DNA from 2 places in the Desulfonatronum parangueonense genome. Region 2 is predicted to be linked to the other one. Evidence: predicted binding sites of a transcription regulator. Region 2 holds the regulator's gene; the other holds the start of a gene.

Region 1 (7,524 bases), 1.2 Mb from region 2:
GGAACACCCAACTTGTCCATGGTCGCGCAAAGATCTTCAAAGCACCGTTTCATCGCGCACACCCCGTTGGTTATGTACGTTTGATCATGATTCACTGTGTCACAGGGGCTGGTTCCTTTCGTGCATGCTCCTTGCAGGCCCATTCAACGAATCATGGCCGCATGGAGTCAACACAAGGTATCCAGCTGCGCCCTCACCCGAGTTACCCATAAATGACAATCTGTGCAAGATTATAATCATCAGCGCACCCAGAAAGCAGAACCGAAGACATCGCGAACCGCGAATTTGCAATGACGCCCACAGGCGATTCGTTGCACGACAAAAAAAAGGCCGGACAATGTCCGGCCTTTGGAGCGCAACAATCTGAGTGGATTAGTACATTCCGCCCATTCCGCCCATTCCACCCATACCACCGCCGGGCATGGGCATATCTTTCTTCGGCTCGGGCTTTTCAGCCACGGCGCACTCGGTGGTCAGCAGCAGGCCGGCCACGGAAGCGGCATTCTGGAGGGCAATACGAGTAACCTTCTTCGGATCAATGACGCCGGCGGAAATCAGATCTTCATAGACGCCGGTGGCGGCGTTGAAGCCATATCCGTCCTTGCCGTCCTTGACCTTTTCCACAACGATGGAGCCTTCGAAACCGGCATTGGCCGAGATCATCCGCAGGGGCTCTTCAATGGCCCGGCGAACCAGCGTCACGCCGGCAGCTTCGTCGTCGTCAACGGTCTTGATGCCTTCCAGGCTCTTCACGGAACGCACAAAGGCCACTCCACCGCCGGGCACGATGCCTTCTTCCACGGCAGCGCGGGTTGCATTGAGCGCATCCTCAACGCGGGCCTTCTTTTCCTTCATCTCGGTTTCCGTTGCGGCGCCGACGTTGATCACCGCCACTCCGCCGACGATCTTGGCCAGACGCTCCTGCAGCTTCTCGCGATCGTAATCGGAAGTGGTTTCGTCAATCTCGCTGCGGATCTGCTTCACACGGGCCTTGATCTGCTCGGGATCGCCGGCGCCGTCGATGATGGTCGTATTTTCCTTGTTGATAACGATCCGCTTGGCCTTGCCCAGATCGTTCAGGGAGATGTTTTCCAGCTTGATGCCCAGGTCTTCGGAAACCATCTGACCGCCGGTCAGAATAGCGATGTCCTGCAGCATGGCCTTGCGACGCTCGCCAAAGCCAGGGGCCTTGACGGCGGAAACCTGCAACGTGCCGCGCAGCTTGTTCACGACCAGGGTAGCCAAGGCTTCGCCTTCCACATCTTCAGAGATGATCAGCAGCGGCTTGGACATTTTGGCGACCTGTTCCAGAACGGGCAGCATGTCTTTCATGCTGGAGATCTTCTTCTCGCAGATCAGGATCAGGGGCTCGTCCAATTCGCAGAGCATCTTTTCCGGGTCGGTCACAAAATAGGGGGAGAGGTATCCGCGATCAAACTGCATGCCCTCGACTACGTCCAGGGTTGTTTCCAGGCCTTTGGCCTCCTCAACGGTGATCACGCCTTCCTTGCCGACCTTGTTCATGGCTTCGGCAATGATGTTGCCGATGGTCGGGTCGTTGTTCGCGGAAATGGTGCCGACCTGGGCGATTTCCTTTTGGTCACGGGTGGGCTTGGTCTGGTTGACCAGGTCAGCGGTGACGGCCTCAACGGCCTTGTCGATGCCGCGCTTGATGGCCATGGGATTGCGGCCGGCGGTGACAAGCTTTACACCGTCGGTGAAAATGGCCTGAGCCAGAATGGTAGCCGTAGTGGTTCCGTCCCCGGCGACATCACTGGTCTTGCTGGCCACTTCCTTGACCATCTGTGCGCCCATGTTCTCGAACTTGTCCGCAAGTTCGATTTCCTTGGCCACGGTAACGCCGTCCTTGGTGATGATCGGCGAGCCGAAGGATTTCTCGATGACCACGTTGCGACCCTTGGGGCCGAGAGTCACCTTGACTGCGTTTGCCAGGGTGTCAACACCCTTCTTCAGTTTTTCACGTGCCTTGGTGTCAAACAATATCTCTTTAGAAGCCATAATCTTTCTCCTTGCGATGGTTGATCGTTAACGTGACTGACAGGTTAGTCAGCGGGTACTACTCTTCGATAATCGCGAGAATGTCGTCCTCTCGCATGACCAGGAACTCTTCGCCGTCCACCTTCATTTCAGTTCCGGCATACTTGTTGAAAAGCACCTTGTCGCCCGCTTCCACCGCCACCTTGGTGCGCGTCCCGTCGTCGCCGACTTTTCCCGGGCCCACGGCGATGACTTCACCCTTCATGGGCTTTTCCTTGGCGGAATCAGGGATGATAATGCCGCCCTTGGTAACTTCCTCACCCTCAAGCCGCTTTACCAGCACACGATCATTCAATGGTTTCAATTTCATCTTTTCCTCCAAAAGTTTTTTTGTAGTTTTTTTGCTAGCACTCACAAACGGCGAGTGCTAGCAGGGGTGCTTATCAACGGGATGCTCAAAAATTGCAAACCTTGAATTTTCTCAAAAATAGACAATTTTTTCTGTTTGAGTGTGTTAAATAAGAAATGGTCATGAAAACAATTTTTTTTATTCAAATTGTAAATTTTACTGCGATTATAAAATCAGGACTAGTGAACACCGTACTTTCTCATGGGAGTAAGCCGGTGAATTTCACGTGCCGCGCAACTCGCGAAGCATCAAATTTATGACTTTGCGTCGAGAAATCTCGATTGCAAAACAGCTTAACTCCTACATGAGTATCCTCATCGTCAGGCAAACTCTGATCTGTTTCTGCAAAAGGATTCGAGGGCGAACGGCCGCATGTCACTTTTTCTGTAACTGCTCAATAACTCCGGGCCACTGACCCACACAAAAACACCTGGACCCCGGCCTGCGCCGGGGTGACGACCGAGAGAACTCGCTATCGAGGCACTCCATTCCGTCATACCGGGGCAGGCCGGTATCCAGGCAGCACGGATCCGCGGTGGTTGGTGCCCTGCCTTATTTAGCAGTTACCTTTTTCACAGCTAACTGCCAGAAATGCTACGCTATTTCACCCTGCTTTCGCTTGATTGACTGCCGGACCAAGCCAGCCATCGTTCACCAAGTTGACGACACAGCAGCACAGTCTTTTGTCAGGATCCCACAATTGGTTGATTTTTATGATCCATTCGAATCGGCTCGTCAGGTCTCTGATCAGAAACCTCTGTTCCATGGAATCCCACTGACGCTCCTGACTTTTGCTCAAGACCATGGCTAGTCTAGCATGAGGGCGGCCTTCTTTTTGGTAGCATCCATAACGATGCCGAGAAGTAGCCATCTGTACTATGAAACATTCCGAACCCCCTAACTCACTCTGATATCTACCGTAATCATTTTGAAATTGCAGTTCCGTTCTTTGATCTTTAGCCAAGCAGCGTCTGGCAGAGAACCTTCTGTGTCATTGAATTTGAAAGACTTGGAAGATTGGTAGTCCGATTCGCGCTATTCCAGATTGGTCTTGACACAATTTCCCATGGAAGATAGCAAATAATATAACAGGAAGCTGCTCTAACGGGTGAACCTCACACAACTAGCCAAAATCTGGACCCTAATTTGTCTTCCTCCGCACTATCTTCAAATTATAACCCTTCATGCTGGTTTCTGCCGTTGAAATGGAATCCACTTTGCCCGCTTCGGCTTGTTCGGCTGAGGCGGGCCTTTGGTTAAATATCAAAGTTAAATCAACGCATATCAACCATTGAGTCTGAGCACGACATGAAAAACAGATTTATGACAATCCTCACCTTCCTGATAGGTATTGTCTTTAGGCCTTGATCAATCTTTCAGCCGCGGAACAATAGCAAAGGACAAACGGAAGAGAGTCGGCTGAAAATCTGATGATCTTGTGGTTTGAAGCAATAAGGAGCCCCTCTAAAAACGAAGATTTGAGCATAAACATGAAAAAGGGTCTACTCAAAGGTACTTCGATATCTGGTGACAAGAATGTTGGTCTGAGCCTATTTGCGAGAAAGTCTCGATTAACTGTTTAACGGGGAGGGCACGCATGGATACTTCAAAAATTGGTGTGTTATCAAAAAAAATGATGATGAATTCCCTGATTTTCGCAATTCTCACAGGTATACTGCTTCTTGGATTTACCGCGACGGCAAAAGGGCAGCATTTTTCTGGATGTCCGCAAAATATTGGGTTCTGGGATCTGGGACTCAGTCAAGTTGATCCTGTTCAAAACACGACAGGGTTTGTCCTAAGGTTTCATGAAGGCGACGATTTGTTCGTAGGACGTTTTTTCTTTTCCACTGTGCTCAGAAATGCCGCTTCTTCAAATGATGGTATTTTTAGATGCATTACTGAGGATGTGAGTATTCCATTCCAAATTGAAAGCAGGTTCTACAGTACTCGTGACAACAGACTTGTTCACAGCGAAACATGGTCAGGGGTGATTGAGTACAGTGTTGGTTCCAGAAACCACGTCTATAACCAGGGTACTAAGGATATTCGCGCTAATCTTCTCGATCAAGGCGAATACCTTCAGGTTGTTTTGATTGATGGCACAGAAATAGGCAGGAGGAATTTTACCTACGCTGATGGTGACGGACTGGATGTAATTATTAGCCTGCAAGATGGTCAGGAATTCAGACAGGGCGATGATTTGGAAATTGTTGCACAGGTATTTAAGGGAAAAGCCGAAGTTTCAGGGGCAGCGGTATATTTAAGGATCTTCAGTCCGAACGGAAAGGAGTATGGCCAGCAAACTTTGGTCACTGATGCTCTCGGCCATGCTGAATGGAGAGCCTTCTTCACTGCTTGTGCGAGTGTTGGCGATTGGCGCATCGTGGCACAGGCAACGGCTGAAGGAGAACGGGCTGAAGTCTCACGTAGCGTTACCCTATCCAAGTACAATGTTTCCCCTGCTCAAGTCCAAGAAAACATCACCAGGATCATTCAGGAATGGATGACCAACAATCCAGGGCAGCCTAACGGTGTCGACAGTGATCCACGGATCAAGAGCCTTTGGTGGCCCAAGGGGCCAAAGGTCAACTTGATGTCGTGGCGAGAAGGATATGCTAATTTCAATCAGTTCACCTGCTCATCGCAAGCGATGCTCACTCTGAGATTCCTCAATTCTTTTCGATTCAGTGTCCAAAAAGAACGTCGTTTGATGATGGCTGGCGTGGATTATGGTCCAATCAGCGATGGAACAAGCTTGATCCATGTGGCTGTAGCTATCTATCCTCACGGAACCGACTGGGTTTCTGGATTTGTCCTGGAACCATGGTATAATCAAAAAAAGGAGGCATGGAGAGCCACTGCGTGGGCTTTCACCTTTTTTGCTGATCCTCTTCTGGACTGGAGAATCGGCAACCCTTGGCCAGGAGAGTATCCGACAACAGGCAGTGATGGGGGATACTACCCTACCGGTCATTCTGAATTGCCAGATATTCTCAAAGGCTCCGGAAAAACCAGATTATTGACGTACTCTCCAGCATTACCAGTCATTATTGACTCTAGTGGTCGACGCGTGGGCCGCCTTCCAAACGGGAGTGTTGTCAACGAGATTCCTGGTGCAGAGTCCTCGCATGTGAACAACGATGACGGTACGTTCGTAAACTTTGTATCCGTGCCTACAGGACAGTACGAAGTCCGAATCATTGGAACTGGAAGTGGAACGTTTCATCTAGTGGCTGGCACCGACACTGACTTGGTCAATTACGGAGAACAGCCGATCCGACTAAATGAAGAGGCACGCTTCACCTTGGTATCCGACGATCTCTACCAGCCGCTTAGACTGCCTGACGGCCGCCTGATCACTCCGCGGTCAGGACTGCCGGACAGTCAAGAAATTTCCGATGACAGGCAATGGATCATTGCCTTTTATGTGGCCTACTGGAACCGAGCCGCCGATCCTGCCGGCTTGACCTATTGGATGGACCGCGTATCCGAAGGTGTGTTGGACATTCCGGCAGTAGCCGAGAACTTCGCCTTGTCCGCTGAGGCTAAGGCCATGTACTCATATTTCGCCTCTCCGTTTAACGCCTCAGACATGGAACGGCTGGATTTTGTTCTGTCCGTATACGAAAATCTCCTGAACCGGCAAGTGCCTTCCAGCGATACGGGCGCTCAGTACTGGGTTAATGAGTTACGCTTGGGACGGACAAGCCCCGGCGCAGTCATCGGCAACATGATCTACGCGGCCATCCAGGCGGACAGCACGGACTGGCACACAATTCGGAATAAGGTGCAGGTGGCCGAGTATTTTGCCCAGCGTTTTGGGGCTAGCGGGCGGACGTGGCAGAACAGCGATCTTGATCTGGCCAGGCAGGCTCTAGAAAAGGTAACAAGTGATTCGGCGACGGTGGACATGGCCAAGGCCAGAGTGGATCAGATGCTGTAATTGACGAATTTTACACGATAAGAAAATTAAGGCCTCCCATGTGGAGGCCTTTTTTGTTTTGAGGGATGGAAATGGCCGGTTATGATCGCAGCCCAGCCTTTTTTCGATGATGGAGGTGGGGGAAGTGCATGTCTGAAAACTACCCACGTTTCTTGTAATATTCTGATTCACTTTTTAGAATCATCAGGCTGACGCCCTTTCCAGTCGAAATATCTTTGACTTCATCTGGCAATTTCGAGAAGATTTAATAAAAAAAATCGTAAATTCAACTGCGGTCCGCTTGTTTCATTTTTAAACTCTCGACTCCTTGGTCGGCTTTGGAATACGCACCGATCCTCCCCTATTCGATCTTGCTGAGGAGTTACTAATGATCCTGATTAACCAGGAAGTTTTCTACGCATCTGATGTAACTGCACTAAAAGGTCAGGCGCAGCCTGCGTGTCACCTGGACACTTGATTCCCGCTTTCTCAGGAACGATTTGATTGAGAAAACGCTTTTCAAGACGTCATGCTCGCGAAGGCGGGCATCCAAACCATGCCTGCAGCTATTTATTGAGCATTACGATCAAATTCTTCAACGTGCTCACAAAAACAAAGGATTGTTTTATGGATCGACCACATATCGTTGCGGGGAGATTCTACCCCGGCACAAGATCGGCATGGGAATCGGAAGTCCGCGGTTATCTTGACTCCGGGAGTATCCAGAGAGAGCAGGCGCTTCTGGCCATGGTTCCGCATGCCGGTTACTCCTATTCCGGGGCAATAGCCGGGAAGACATTGTCGTCCGTATCCTTACCAGAAACAGTTTTGCTTTTGGGGCCGAATCATACGGGCATGGGAGCTTCCTTTGCCGTATGGCCTTCTGGGCGCTGGCTCCTTCCCGGCGCGCATCTGGATGTGGACACCCAGCTCGCCCAATCCATTCTCGACAGCATCCCTGCGACAACAGCCGACTACCAAGCGCATTACCAGGAGCATTCCCTGGAAGTGATCTTGCCTTTTCTCTTTGTCTTGAAACCCGATATCCGGATTGTCCCCCTGGCCGTTTCCGCTCCCAAGCTGGACAATCTGCTGGCGATTGGTCAGGACTTGGCTGACGTGCTCAGTCAATGGCCTGCTCCGGTCATGATTGTGGTCAGCTCGGACATGAGCCACTTCATTTCCGCGGAAC
Region 2 (7,524 bases):
GGTGCCGCCGCCCAGATCGAAGACCGCGACTTTTTCGTTCTTTTTCTTGTCGAATCCGTAAGCCAGTGAAGCCGCGGTGGGTTCGTTGATGATCCGCTTCACTTCCAGGCCCGCGATGCGTCCGGCGTCCTTGGTGGCCTGGCGTTGGCTGTCGTTGAAATAGGCCGGCACGGTGATCACGGCTTCGGTGACGGTCTCGCCCAAATAGGCTTCGGCGTCGGATTTCAGCTTTTGAAGGATCATCGCGGAAATTTCAGGAGCGCTGTACTTCTTGCCGTCAATGTCCACGTAGCAATCGCCGTTGCCCCCTTCCACGATCTTGTAAGGGGAACTGCTTTTCCAGCCCTTGATTTCCGGGGCGTCGAACCGACGGCCCATAAGCCGCTTGATCGCAAAAACCGTCTTTTCGGGATTGGTTACGGATTGTCGCTTGGCAATTTCACCGACCAGACGTTCCTTGTCCGTGAAGGCGACGATGGAAGGAGTCGTGCGTCCGCCTTCGGGGTTGGAAATGCACTTCGGCTCCTTGCCTTCCATGACGTACACGCAACTGTTGGTTGTTCCCAAGTCAATCCCAATTATTTTTCCCATGTGCAAAATCCTCCTGAAAGCTTAGTATGTTGTGCAAGTTAAGTTTGAATGACGGCTTGTAAAGGGTCGTAATGGAAAAATATGGTGCAACTGTATCACCCGATGCTCTTAATCTGAACGGATACTTTTGCCTTTGTCGGCTACCGCCGAATCGTTGCATCATGGGTTGCATGCGGTACTGACCAGCACCTTGGCGGGCCGCAGCAGACGGCCTTTCAGGCGATAGCCTTTCTGAACGACCTGACAGATCTTGCCCGGCTCGAGTTCCGGGTCGGGCTGCTGCGCCAGGGCTTCATGCCATGCAGGGTCGAAGTCCTCCCCGGCTTCGCCGAGCGGCTCCAGACTGTGGCGGCTGAGAATGTCCAGAAAAAGCTTGCGGGTCATTTCCACGCCGCTGAGGAGATCCCGGCCCTGTCCGGACTTGCGGCCATGCTCCAAAGCCAGATCAAGGTTGTCCAGAACCGGCAACAGATCTTCGAGCACGGATTCCGTGGCGAATTTACAGAACTCCTCTTTCTCACGATGCAGTCTTTTTTTAAGATTTTCCGTTTCCGCCGCCATGCGCAGTTTTTCGTCCTGCACCTTGGCCAGCTCCTGGCATTGCGAGCAGACCTTCTCCTTGCAGAGCCGAAGCAGTTCCTCGTCTTCCATGGCGGTTACGGTTTCGTCCGTGATGACCTGATCCTCGCCACTCAGAAGATCCTTCATGTCGATATTGTCTCCGGCAGCGTTTTTGGCATTGCTGTCCGGTGATGCTTTCTGCTCTTTTGCCGGCATAAAATTCCTCCTTGCAAAATCTTGATGCCCATCAAAAACGATTCTTCAACAGTCGGCTGATGATCTGGGCCGTGAACTCAACCAACGGAACGACCTTGGCGTAATCCATCCGGATCGGCCCGATAATGCCGACAACGCCCAAAGGGTCTTCTTGTCCCAGGTAGGGAGACGAGATCAATGTGAATTCCCGCAACCCTTCCTGGTCTTCCTCCCGTCCAAAGACGATGGAAATGCCTTCAGGCTTGGAAACCTTGTCCAGTAGTTCCAAAAGCTGCGTCCGTTCCTCGAGCATCCGTAAGAGTTCCTGAAGTTTCGCCGGATTGGCGAACTCGGGATGGGTGAAAAAATTCACCGTGCCCTCAACGAACATTTCTCTTGGACTGTTTTCGCTGAAAACCTGCTGGGCCAGAACCAGCGCCTGCTGGCTGACCGCCTGATATTCGCGCTGAACGGCGTCCATTTCCTGCAACAGCTTGCTCCGGACCTGGGACAGAGTCCGTCCCTGAAAAAGCTGATTCAGATAGTTGCTGTACTTGGTCAGATCATCCGTGCCCAGTTTGGGATCCACCGTCACGATCTTGTTGCGGACAATTCCGCCTTCAACCACCAGTATGGCCATGGCCAGGCCGGCCTTCAGCAGGATGAAGTCGATGTGCTTGAAACCGATATTCGTGGCCTTGGGGGCCAGGATCATGCTCACCTGTCGCGTATAGGCCGAAAGCAGCCGTGAAGCGTTGCGCAACAACTCGGACACGTCCAATTTTTCGTCGCCCAGACTCGCCGCGAGCTGATTCCGCTCCTCCTGAGAGAGAGGCGAATACTTCAATACGGAGTCGACGTAGAATCGAAAACCCTGAGAGGAAGGAATGCGCCCGGCCGAGGTATGCGGCTGCTCCAGGTACCCCTTCTCGGTCAGGTCGGCCATGATGTTCCGAATGCTGGCCGGACTCAGATTCAGGTTTGATTTTTTGGCGATCGTCCTCGATCCGACTGGTGCGGCTGTTTGAATATAGTCTTCGATGAGCGTGACCAGAACGCCTATTTCACGTGCTTGCAGTTCCATATTGCCTTACCTTGCTGGCACTCGATGTGAGAGAGTGCTAGTCCCAATAAATATGTGAATAGGTTCTGTCAAGGAACGACATTTTTTTTGTTGGAATAAGTGCATCATCGAGATGCACTTATGGCTGGCGGCGTGTTGGAAGCAGGGCCCTGAATCCAGCACGGGATATGAGGTAATGCGAGGTTGTATTTCGATTTCGATTGCGATTTCGATGGAATGCGATTCGTTGATAAATACGAATAATTGAGATTCAAGGCAGGTGCTGAAAGACGTACTCTCTGAGGGCCTGAAGCCAGGGGCGGGGTTTGATGCCGGTGAGGGTGGTGAACGAGCTGGTATCCAGCACGGAATAGGCGGGTCGCTTGGCTTTTTGCGGATACTGGTCCGAAGAGATGGGAAAGACGTCGCACTGCAGCCCCTTGGCTTGCACCGCGGCCCCGGCCAGTTCGCACCATGTGGCGCAGCCGCAGTTCACCAGGTGAAAAATCCCGGTTCCATCCGCCTTGAACAGTTCCACGGAATAATCCGCAAGGTCCGGGGTATAGGTGGGCGAGCCGGTCTGGTCGTGGACGACGTTCAAGGATGGTCGCTGGGCTGCAAGAGCAAGAATCTTGGCCACGAAGTTGGTCCGGCCCGGCCCGAAAAGCCATGCCGTGCGGATGATGGTCAACCGCTCCAGGCCAAGATCCTGGAGCGCCTTCTCTCCGGCCAGCTTGGTCTTGCCATAGACGCTTTGCGGGTTGGTCTGACTTTCCGAGCAATACGGCGTATCGGATTTTCCGTTAAAGACGAAGTCGGTGCTGTAATGCGCCAGCCGTATATTGCGTTGTTTGGCCAACCGGCCCAGGGTTGCGGGCAGTCGATGGTTCAGACGCGCGGCCTCTTCCGGTTCATCCTCGGCCTGGTCCACCTGGGTATAGGCCACGGTGTTGCAGACAATGTCCGGCTCATGCTCGTCCAGGAAGGCAGCAACCCGGTCCTGATCGAAAAGATCCAGGTCGTCACGACCAACGGGGACAACCTGCCAACCGCTTTTCATCAGGCTGGCGCATAAGGATTGTCCCAGCAATCCCGTCTTGCCACCCAGGACCACAACCTTGGGAGACGCGGTGGAAATCATTGCCGTTCCTCGTACCATGCATTCATGAATTCCCGGTAGCTGCCGTCCTGAACCCTGGCCAGCCATTCCCGATTGTCCTGATACCACTGGATGGTCTCCCGCAGTCCCAGTTCAAAGGTGTATTTCGGAGCAAAGCCGAGTTCCCGCGCGGCCAGGGTGTAGTCCATGGCGTAGCGCCTGTCGTGCCCGGGCCTGTCCTGGACGTGACGGATCAAGGAGTGGGGTTTGCCCAAAAGGTCAAGCAGGGTGGTGACGACCTGCATGTTCGTTCGCTCGGCGTTGCCGCCGAAGTTGTAAACCGCTCCAGGTCGACCATGGTCCATGGACAGTTCGACGCCCCGGCAATGGTCCAGGACATGGATCCAGTCGCGAACATTGGCCCCGTCTCCGTATACCGGCAGCGGTTTATCCTCCCAGGCCAGGGTCAGCATCAGGGGAATCAGTTTTTCCGGAAATTGAAACGGGCCGTAGTTGTTTGAACACCGGGTGATCACCGTGGGCAGACCATAGGTTTCATGGTAGGCGCGCACCAGCAGATCCGCCGACGCTTTGGACGCCGAGTACGGACTGTTGGGCGCCAGGGGGGTTTGTTCGCTGAACAGCCCCGTGGAGCCGAGAGTTCCGTAAACCTCATCCGTGGAAACCTGCAGGAAAAGCTCGATATTCGCCTTGCGGGCAGCTTCCAGCAGATTATGGGTGCCCTGGATGTTGGTGGTGATGAACGGGGAGGAATCATGAATGGAGCGATCCACATGAGATTCGGCGGCAAAATTGAGTATGGCCTGTATACGATGTTCGGACAGCAGGCGCGGCACCAATACCGGATCGGCAATATCTCCGTGAACGAAAACATGGCGGGCGCCCTGCTCCTGGCGACTTGGGTCCTGCTCCAGTGCCAGCAGGTTCATCCGGTTGCCGGCATACGTCAGCTTGTCCAGGTTGACGATGTGCAGGTCGGATCGCTGTTCCAAGAGGGCAAGAATAAAGTTCGAGGCGATGAAGCCGCAGCCTCCGGTCACCATTATTCTGTTCAAACGGCGTTGCATGAACGTCTCCTTCTCAAGCGCAAATGAGGTGGGTATCTAGCCTTGTGGCTGGCCGAGGTCAAATTCGAGTTGACCAAGGTTCATACACCGTTCAACCGTAGCCGGTTCAAGTATTGGCCCAAAGACATTGAAGATAAAAAAAACCAGACGTAACTGCCCAGGCAAGTATGCGCTCTTCCTCCGAAAAATCGGGATCGGGATCGGGATCGGGGTCGGAGTCGGGATCGGAATCAATTTCGAAAACAATGGATGTCGCTCCACACGGTTTCGTTCCAATTTCGATTCCGATTTCGATTTCGATTTCGATTTCGATTGCGATTTCGAGTCTATTTCATGCCAAACTCGGCAACAGCATTGGTTTGCTGAAGTGGGTACGACCAGGCGATTCCAATCTGCTATCCCGTCGCCTCGTGCATCTCATGGGGAGCGTTCGCGTCTTCCTGCCGTGTCTGGAGACAGTTGCCCAGGCAAATCCGGTCCCTTCCGCCTCGTTTGGCAATGTACAGGGCTTCGTCAGCAGCCACGAGCATCGCGGAAGCGTCCGCGGAGTCCGCGGCCATGGCGGCGCCGACACTCAGGGTGACCGTGAAGTTTTCCGTATCCGCTGAAAAGCGGATTTCCTTGAATCGCATCCGAATATCATCCAATAACGCGATGGCTGCGTCCGCGTCGCAATCCACCAGCGCCACGGCGAATTCCTCCCCGCCGTAGCGACCGATGCTGTCGCTTTTGCGCAGCCGTTGCTTCAGGAGATGCGCAAGGGCCTTGATCACCTGATCTCCGACGGCATGGCCGTACGTGTCATTGACCTGCTTGAAATGATCGATGTCCAGCATGGCCACGCACAAGGGACTGCTGTGCCGTTTGGCCTTGGAATATTCCAAGGCGATCTGCTCCTTGATCCTGGAATGCTTGAGCAGTCCGGTCAGGCTGTCCTTGACCATCAATTCGTTCAGCTGACGCATCCGGGCGGCCCGCACCGAGACGGCGACCACGAGATGCCGGTCGGAAATGGGCTTGGTCAGGAAATCGTCTCCGCCACTGCTCATGGCCGACAACTGCTGATCAATATCGGTTTCCGCGGACAAATAGATAATGGGCAGACTGAGCCAGTCGTCATGCATCCGGATCACCCGGGCCAGATCGATGCCGGTATATCCCGGCATGTTCAGGTCCATCAGGATCAGGTCCGGCTGAAATTCGTCCAGAACTTCAAAGATGTGTACCGGATCGCTCAGTGTCCTGGACTCCATGCCGGCACCGCGCAGGATCAGGGAATAGTGCCCAGCCAGTTCCTGATCATCGTCAACGATCAGCACCCGGTACGGCAGGGCCTGCCTGCGGCGCACCGACTGTTCCACCCGATCGATAAGCTTGGGAATGTCCACGGGTTTGAGAAAAAAACCTTCGGCCCCGATTCGTGCGGCCTGCATCCGGATCTCAAAGGTATCCTGATCGGACAAAAAAATGATGGGACAGTCCAGGTCCTGAAATTCCGGCGAAAGAGCGACATGCTCGATGGTGTTCAAGCCATCGGGATGAAACGCCACGTCCAGAATCAGGACATCCGGCTTGGATCGAGCAAGATCTTCAGCAGCCTCGGCCAGTCGGGTATGACGATTGACCGAGTAGCCGAAGTGGCCGAAAACACGTGACAACTCCTGAGCAAAAGGCTCTTCGTTTTCAGCAAGGCAGATGCTGATTTCGTCGCCTTTGCGCAATCTTTCGGTAACGGCCTCGAAAATTGCCGCGGATCTTTGTGGTTGATGTCCGGCGACATAAACGCGCAAGGAATGGATCTTCCGCTGCAGGGCATGCAGTTCCTGGAGGCTTGGATTTTCACCCTGCAGCCATTGCTGCACGCGGACTTCCAGCAACCGGGCCGCGGAGCCCAGTTCGGAAAAGCCGAACGTTCCGGCGGAACCAGCCAGCTTATGCAGGATCTGGTTCAGTTCGATGAGATTCGTTTTGAGAAGAGGGCTGCTCCGGATCAGGAGCATGTCCGCCAGGCGTTGCAGTTCGGGAAGGTCCACGTCCAAACGCTGCCGGAACATGTCCCGCAATGCTTGCAACTGGGGTTCAATTGCGTCTTTCGGTTCCTCAGCCATTATGCCTTCTCTTTCAGTCAGGTCAGGTCGGGTCTGATGCAGCAGTATGCGAAGAGAGAATTGATAATCGCGAGATTACCATTTTGGTAACTATCCAGCAAACTTCACGGGCCGGTCTTGGGGCGAGAAGTCACCTGCTACCCCAGCCAGCGCTTACGGCGACGATAGTGCTTCACGTCGCGGTAGCTGCGTTTTTCCCCGCCATGACCCAGGCCGAGGTAAAATTCCTGGACATCCGGATTGTTCAGCAGGGACTCCGAGCTGCCGTCCATCACGATCCGGCCGTTTTCCAGGATATAGCCATGCTGAGAAATGCTCAAAGCGGCGCGGGCGTTTTGTTCCACCAGCAAAATGGTCACCCCTTCCTCCTGGTTGACCCGCTGGACAATGGTGAAGATTTCCTCCACCAGCAACGGCGCCAAGCCCAGGGAGGGTTCATCCAGAAGCAGCAGCTTGGGCTTGGCCATCAGGGCCCGGCCGATGGCCAGCATTTGCTGTTCGCCCCCGGAAAGAAACCCGGCCAGCTGCTTGCGACGCTCCTGCAAGCGTGGAAAGTACTCGTACACCCTGGCCAGGGATTCGGGAAATTCTGAAGAGGGGCGGGTGAATCCGCCGCAACGCAGGTTCTCTTCCACGCTCAGGTCCACGAAAACCCTGCGTCCTTCCATGACCTGAAAGATGCCGTCCCGAACGATCCGTTCCGGCAGGGACTTGTGGATTGGTCGGTCCTGGTAAAGAACCGAGCCTTCGGTAATCTCTCCGTCCTCGGTGCGAATCAAGCCGGAAACGGCCTTCAATGTAGTGGACTTGCCCGCGCCG

The links. Region 2 encodes HrcA, which represses chaperone genes, less so after heat shock. Its sites were predicted from a motif close to TGTTAGCACTCNNNNNNNNNGAGTGCTAACA; they were not measured.
Region 1: a site for HrcA is predicted at 2,401-2,431, ahead of groES (co-chaperone GroES). Genes of this name have one in related genera too.

Annotation. Positions count from the first base shown of each region.
Region 1 covers NZ_BAAHXH010000003.1:2,852,478-2,860,001, forward strand. The annotation lists gene ACYQ15_RS13035 (GGDEF domain-containing protein) at 1-53, opposite strand, end outside; gene groL (chaperonin GroEL) at 373-2,019, opposite strand; gene groES (co-chaperone GroES) at 2,078-2,368, opposite strand; gene ACYQ15_RS13050 (DUF4214 domain-containing protein) at 4,005-6,353, shown strand; gene amrB (AmmeMemoRadiSam system protein B) at 6,960-7,524, shown strand, end outside.
Region 2 covers NZ_BAAHXH010000003.1:4,073,145-4,080,668, reverse strand. The annotation lists gene dnaK (molecular chaperone DnaK) at 1-591, opposite strand, end outside; gene grpE (nucleotide exchange factor GrpE) at 751-1,368, opposite strand; gene hrcA (heat-inducible transcriptional repressor HrcA) at 1,400-2,431, opposite strand; gene rfbD (dTDP-4-dehydrorhamnose reductase) at 2,682-3,551, opposite strand; gene rfbB (dTDP-glucose 4,6-dehydratase) at 3,548-4,597, opposite strand; gene ACYQ15_RS18245 (GGDEF domain-containing response regulator) at 4,993-6,705, opposite strand; gene ACYQ15_RS18240 (ABC transporter ATP-binding protein) at 6,843-7,524, opposite strand, start outside.